3 regions of the Anaerobacillus sp. genome follow, and region 1 is predicted to be linked to each of the others. Evidence: riboswitches for the same ligand, from Rfam matches in the RefSeq annotation. Region 1 holds a riboswitch; each other region holds the start of a gene.

What was found. A riboswitch is a leader RNA that binds a small molecule or an ion and turns the genes downstream of it on or off. The one in region 1 is predicted to bind cyclic di-GMP.
Region 2: it holds a riboswitch for cyclic di-GMP, as region 1 does, so the genes downstream of both, sda (sporulation histidine kinase inhibitor Sda) here and ACK4M9_RS11070 (hypothetical protein) in region 1, are expected to answer to the same signal.
Region 3: it holds a riboswitch for cyclic di-GMP, as region 1 does, so the genes downstream of both, ACK4M9_RS13945 (hypothetical protein) here and ACK4M9_RS11070 (hypothetical protein) in region 1, are expected to answer to the same signal.

Annotation. Positions count from the first base shown of each region.
Region 1 is NZ_JBKBWN010000006.1:244,870-247,138, forward strand. It holds gene ACK4M9_RS11065 (CBS domain-containing protein) at 1-1,047, shown strand, start outside; cyclic di-GMP riboswitch class I at 1,149-1,236, shown strand; gene ACK4M9_RS11070 (hypothetical protein) at 1,297-1,608, shown strand; gene wrbA (NAD(P)H:quinone oxidoreductase) at 1,780-2,269, opposite strand, start outside.
Region 2 is NZ_JBKBWN010000009.1:44,394-46,662, reverse strand. It holds gene ACK4M9_RS13785 (response regulator transcription factor) at 1-667, opposite strand, end outside; cyclic di-GMP riboswitch class II at 858-941, shown strand; gene sda (sporulation histidine kinase inhibitor Sda) at 963-1,139, shown strand; gene ACK4M9_RS13775 (hypothetical protein) at 1,201-1,470, opposite strand; gene ACK4M9_RS13770 (helix-turn-helix domain-containing protein) at 1,757-2,269, shown strand, end outside.
Region 3 is NZ_JBKBWN010000009.1:77,632-79,900, reverse strand. It holds gene ACK4M9_RS13950 (pullulanase) at 1-804, shown strand, start outside; cyclic di-GMP riboswitch class I at 988-1,070, shown strand; gene ACK4M9_RS13945 (hypothetical protein) at 1,100-1,585, shown strand; gene ACK4M9_RS13940 (coiled-coil domain-containing protein) at 1,608-2,269, shown strand, end outside.

The sequences.
Region 1 (2,269 bases):
GTTCGTATTCACGAAAAATTTGGTACTGCTACATGGAAACACCCCTCAGGGTTAAAAATCGATATTACATCGGCACGAACCGAATATTATGATTATCCAGCCGCTTTACCAACGGTTGAAATGTCTAGCTTACGAGAAGACCTATTCCGCCGTGATTTTACGATTAATGCCATGGCATTACAAATTAATAGGCAGGATTTTGGCAAGCTAATTGACTTTTTTCATGGCTATCGTGATATAAAGGCAAAGAAGGTTAAAATCCTTTACAATCTCAGCTTCGTAGAAGATCCGACAAGAATATTACGAGCGGTTCGTTTCGAACAACGTTTTGGCTTTAAAATGGATAAGCAAACATTAGAATTAGCCGTTACTTCTGTAGATAAGATTGTCTCGACCTCTAAGCCGAGACTTGCGCATGAATTAAAAATAATGTTAATGGAAGAGTACCCAGTGGAATCTCTAATCCGTTTACAACAATTAGGTGTCCTAAATTATTTGATCGGGCCCAATTTGTGTAATGATGAAATCATCCAGTTATTAAAGGAATTTCATTCGTTAATGAGTGACGTAACCGTTTCCCTTCAAAGCAACAGCCAATATAATTCGAATAGTTGGATTTGTTACCTAGCGATATTATTTTATAGGAAAGAAAAAGGGCACCATCTAGTTAAGGAATTTGCTCTTAATAACGAGCAATTACGTGTCCTAGAAGAGATTTACGAGCTAGTTACGACTAAACAAGCTATTCCTACAGGTATGCAGCTCGGAAATATTCATAAACAATTTAAGAATTATACCCCAGAATCTCTTGTATGCTACTCCTTGTTATCAAGTCAGCCTAACGATTTTCTGGAGTTAATTAAGAAATACATTACTATTAGAGTAGCCATGCCAAAGTTGATTGATGGTGATGATTTAAAGGCCCTAAACCTCCCGCCAAGTCCTCTTTACAGTAAAATTTTACTTGAAATTGAATGTGCTTATTTAAATAAGGAGATTTCTACCAAGGAAGATGCTTTATTATTCGTGACACGTAACTTTCTATAAGACCACCATTTCGAAACCATTTTAATAAGGCAAAGGGAATAAATGTTCAGCCCTTTGCCTTATTTACTTTTGTCCACAAACATAATTATAATGTTAATAAGTATAGATAAAGGCAAACTTATTGAAAAATAAGGACGCAAAGCTAAAGGGACTAATGATCGAATAGATCAAAGTCAGCCAGTTACCTAAACAAATCTATTTACACTAGCTTGTCTATACGGATACTTATCTTATGAAGGGGTAATGCATATGAGTAGATTTCGTGATTTACAAGCGACACTTGATAAATTTGAACAAATGATGAGGAACTTACCTGATAATACTAGTTCATTACCAGAATTCATCAACTATTTAAGAGGTTTTTTACGAGTGAGGGATCCTAAGTTCTCGTTGCCTTCTGCAGAAATAATGACAATAATAAAAAAAGAAAAACCAACAATTTTTCACCTTCTAAAAATCCAAGCTACAAACAACCCTTCCTTACTATTATTGACTGAGTTAGAAATTGATTATGATAAAGCGGTTGAAAGGTTAGAAGCTTTACGGAGCAAGTTACGATAGAAAAACGCAGAGCATACGTGGAGCTAGACATACATTAATAAAAAACGCATATACTTTCTTTTCTTAAAAAATAAAAGTATCAGACCTACTCTAAAGAATTAAAGCCCCATTCTTTAAAACTAAAGGTCTGATACTTTTTTTGTGTAAACTATTATCACCAATTCGTCTTTATTATTTTTGCCCTTGTTTTACTAGTTGCGCAATCTCAATCGTACGTTTTGCCTGATGTTTCACTGCGTCTTTCACATCTTCTACCATGTTTCCTTGTTGGTCAACAGTTACACTTGTTCCATAAGGATTACCACCTGAAGCAAAAATGGTTGGATCTGTATATCCTGGTGCTGCTACTATCGCTCCCCAATGATACATTGTTGTGTATAAGGATAAAACAGTTTGTTCCTGTCCACCATGAGAATTTGCAGCACTTGACATCGCACTAACCACCTTATTAGCAAGCTTACCTGCGAACCAAAGCCCACCTGTTGTATCCAAGAATTGTTTCATTTGAGCAGGCATACCACCAAACCTTGTTGGTACGCTGAAGATAATTGCATCAGCCCATTCAAGATCGTCTAATGTAACTTCAGGTACATGTTGAGTTGCTTCAACGTGCGCTTTCCAACTAGGATTACTTTCAATTGCTGATTTTGGTGCTAGTTCT
Region 2 (2,269 bases), on a different contig from region 1:
AGCCTAACCCACGAACGGTTTTAATGATAGTTGGTTTTTGAGGATTATCTTCTAGCTTTTCTCGAAGTCTTTTAATATACACGGTTAGCGTATTGTCATTGACAAAATCACCTGCTACGTCCCAGATTCTTTCTAGTAATTGATTACGTGTGAGGACTTGGCCGACATGATTTGCAAAAATCAGTAGTAGTCGATATTCTAACGCAGTAACATAAATTTCGTTGCTGTTTTTATAAACTTTACCTTCTAAAGTATTAATTTGAATCGTTGATAGTTCAATAATTGTATTTGTATGAGCTTGTTTATTGTAACGGCGTAAAACAGATTTTATTCGAGAGAGAAGCTCTCTAATTCGAAATGGTTTTGTGATGTAATCATCTGCTCCCATATCAAGTCCCATTACTATGTTGACTTCTTCATCCATGGCCGTTAAAAAGATTACGGGAATGTCACTTTCCTTTTTTACAAGTTTACAAAGCTCATAGCCATTTCCATCAGGCAAAGACAGATCAAATAAACATAAGTCAATACTTGAAATCTCATTTTTTATTACTGCTTTTGCAGACTCTGCATTGTAACAAAGGACCGTTACATAGTTTTCTTGCTGAAAGGAGTATTCTAGACCAGATGCAATGGTTTTATCATCTTCTACAACGAGGATTTTCATGTTTTTTCACCCTAACATGTAAAATGCTAATTTAACTAATACTATAGTACATCAAATTTTTCGTAACAGATAGGGTGAAAGATTTATGAAGGTCAAGATTATTACGTGCAGAGCAAAAATTTAACTAGAAGTTTATTTTGTTAATTATTGACATATAACCATTATTGTTTGGTATAATATCTTTAAAAATAAAAAGTTGGGGAGCGAAGAAAAACTATTTTTACATGGGCACTTGAATAGTTTGGAGCTAATAGTGCAACCGACCTAAGAAACTATTTTTGGGAGGCATTGTACGATGAGTTTGTCTTTAAGATTTATTTCAGATGAAAAACTAATGTCTGCATATTCAAAAGCAAAAGAACTAAAGTTAGATTTTGAATTCATCAAATTTCTAGAAGATGAAATTAACCGAAGAAATCTAGCTGAAATCTTCCAAACAAGTCAGATAGGTATTCCTTTAAAAGAAATATGAATTAAATAAGAGGCTATCCCATACTAAGCATAGCCATTGGGATAGCCTCTTTTTTCCTTATTTAGAGATGGGAATAAATTAGATATGGTAATCTTTTTATCTCTGGTGGCCGACTTTGAATACCAACACCGGCTTTTGCAACAATAAACTTAGGATTTTCTAATTCAAACTTTTTACATATATCATGGAGGTTGGAATTCTCATCTTCGAATAACGTAATATTGTAAAATTCCCCCATAATCTGATCAAAGACGACGAACCAATAAAAAGTATTATTCCTATTAGGATTATACTTTTTAGTTGTTTCTGAATTACTTAAATCATTATCCATGAATGAATCCAAATCCTAAAGGTTTGATTTCTTCTTGTGCAGAAGTTTCCGTCGCTTGGGAAAAACCTAAAATTAAAGCTAAAGCTAACACCCCAACTAAAAGTCTTTTCATAATTTCCAGCTCCTTTTTTAAAGAGAATTGTTATATTATAATTAGATCATGGCATATGCTGAGGATTTGTGTAAATCAGTTCTAGGTAGGTTTGATTTCAAATTTCGTCATAAAATTCGCGTTTATGGCTCGTTCTTCACTATGATATACAAATATGCATAAATAGGGGGGCGGATGATTATGTATGTTGGTGATAAAATTAAAGAGCTACGGATGCACTACAATATTTACCAGGAAGAACTTGCAGAAGGAATTTGCACCCAAGCAACAATTAGCCGCATTGAAAAAAATGAAATAGTTCCAAATTCATACATACTTTATCAAATCGCCAAACGTCTTGGTGTTGATATGGACTATTTTTATGGTTCTGGAAGTTTACTGAAAATCGAATATGTTAAAAACGTTTACCAAGATTTGGAACGGTTAGTTAGAGAAAAAAACTATAAAGAAGTCTTGAGAATTGTAAAGTTAGAGAAAATTAATCCATTGTTTCGTAGAGATGAGCTAAAACAAATTTTATTATGGCGTGAAGGGATTAGTTATTTTTATCTTAATAATAACCAGGATAAGGCGTTTGAATTACTTGATGCAGCCCTTCAATTAACTCCAACTACGAAAAAAAATACTTCAGCAACTGAAATAGATATATTGGCAAGCATTGCGGCTATTCACGGTGAAATAAGACAG
Region 3 (2,269 bases), on a different contig from region 1:
ATCGCGCAATCGATTAAGAAAGACCCAGAATTCCACGAACAAGAAATTCACGAACGAATTCGAATTGGAAATGCAATGGTGTTAACGGCGCAAGGTAAAGCATTTATCCATGCAGGGCAAGAGTTTGGTCGTACAAAACAGTTTAGAGCAGAAACAACTGAAGCACCTTATAAGTCTACGTATATGGAAGATGAAAATGGCGTACCGTTTACGTATCCATATTTCATTCACGATTCATACGACTCGTCAGATATCATTAATATGTTTGATTGGAACAAAGCGACAAATAAAGAGGAATATCCAATTCATAATCTTACGAGAGACTACACAACAGGACTTATTGAACTGAGAAAATCAACAGATGCGTTCCGACTTGGCAGCAAAGAATTAATTGATACTAATGTTACATTAATTAATGCTCCTGAGATCCAAGCTCAGGATTTAGTCATCGGTTATCGTAACGAAGCGACAAATGGTGATGCCTATTATGTATTTGTGAATGCTGATACTGAGGCAAGAGTCTTATCGTTAGATTTGGATTTAACTAGCGGGATTGTCATCGTAGATAAAGATGAAGCAGGAGTAACGCCAGTAGCAAATCCAACTGGTTTCGAGCTTTCAAGTGAGCAAATTACAATTGAGCCATTAACGACAATCGTAGTGAAAGTAGCTTCAGAGGATGGTGCGGCTGCACCAACGCCAGAAGCTCCAGAAAATAATAACTTGATGAACTGGTTGTTTGTAGTCTTGGCGGTTTTAGTAGCGGGAGCTATTACATTTTATGTAAAAAGAAAGAAAGCGTAAGGATGAGTATCGAGAAGAAACCACAATGGCAATTTTGCTTTTTGTGGTTTTTTTATTTTTTTAAGAAACGCTAAACTGCAGCAAAGTAAACTAGTTTAATCAAACGTTTAATTAATTTTAAAATAATATTATTTCCCCCCCTAAAAATTAAAAGCTAACCGTATAGATAAGCAAGGACGGAAAACAAGTCAAAGGCAAAGCCATTGAAAGGTGGTGACGCAAAGCTAAAGGGACTAAGGGTTAGCCTATGTCAGCCAGTTGCCAGTTGATAAAAAGTGAATAAGAGGTGACTTTTATGAGTCAAAAGGCAGTACATATTTTTCTAATGATTTCTTTTCTTTTACTAGTCGGCTGTGGTAAAGCTGCCGAAGGGGTAACTGAAGACAAAAGGTTAGGAACTGATTCTGACTTTTACGACAATCCAGATCAAGGAATACGCATTAAGGCAGCAGATGGTTGGGTCATTGAGAAAGTAACTGCTAAAGGTATTAAGGTAAAAAATGAAAAATTAGTAGCTATGATTTCAGTTATCCCAAAAGGCAAAACCGTTTCAGAAATTAAAAAAGAACTTCAAAAAGCGGCAGGCAATGTAACGGTTACCGGTGAAGGGTTAAATTTTATCTCGTGGCAATCAGAGCGACAGGAAAGTATTTATACAGGGGTTTGGATCGAAGAACAGTCAAATCGCCATGTAATTGTGACGATCATGACGCCAAACGAGTTGTACGAGGAGAACAAAGCAAAGATTGAGGCATTCCGAGAGAGCATCAAATTATACTAAATGGGATTAGGGAGAGATGAAGATGATGAAGAAAGTTGTATCAACTGCAATTTTAGTAAGTGGTTTAACAATGGGTGGGGTTACTTTTGCTGAAAAAGAGGTAGAAACAGAAATTCCAACAGTGGATGAAATTTCAGTTGACGAAGAAAATGCAGTTTTTGAAGAAGAGGTTAGTGAAGATTTAGACGTAAATGAGCTTGACTCAGATCTAAGTGAACTTACCCGCGATATGAAAGAGACTGAGGCCGAGTTAACAGAGGATATCGTTGATAGTGCAATTATACAAGACGAATTAATCGAATTAATTGAAATCGAACTAGAGAATGCTATTGAGGCTGGTAATGAGGAAGCTGTAGAAGAATTACTAGAGGACTATAATCTTCATTTAGAGGAAACGGAAAAAGTTCTTGAAGAAGCTGCAGAAGCAGGTGAGGAACTTGATGAACTAGAGGAAGTAATCACAGAAATTCGCTCAAAAAGAGGCCAAAATCTATTAGCGTTATTAGAACGAGAAGATCTTCCAGAGCAAGCGAAAGCAGGGATTAGAAAAGCGCTAGCAAATCAAGAAAGAGCTATGCAAAAAGCTGCTGAAGCTCGTCTGCGTGCAAGCCTAGAGGATGCTGAAGAAGAACTGAACGAAGAAGTTGAAGAGATTGAATTAGAAGAACCAGTTCAAGAAAACGA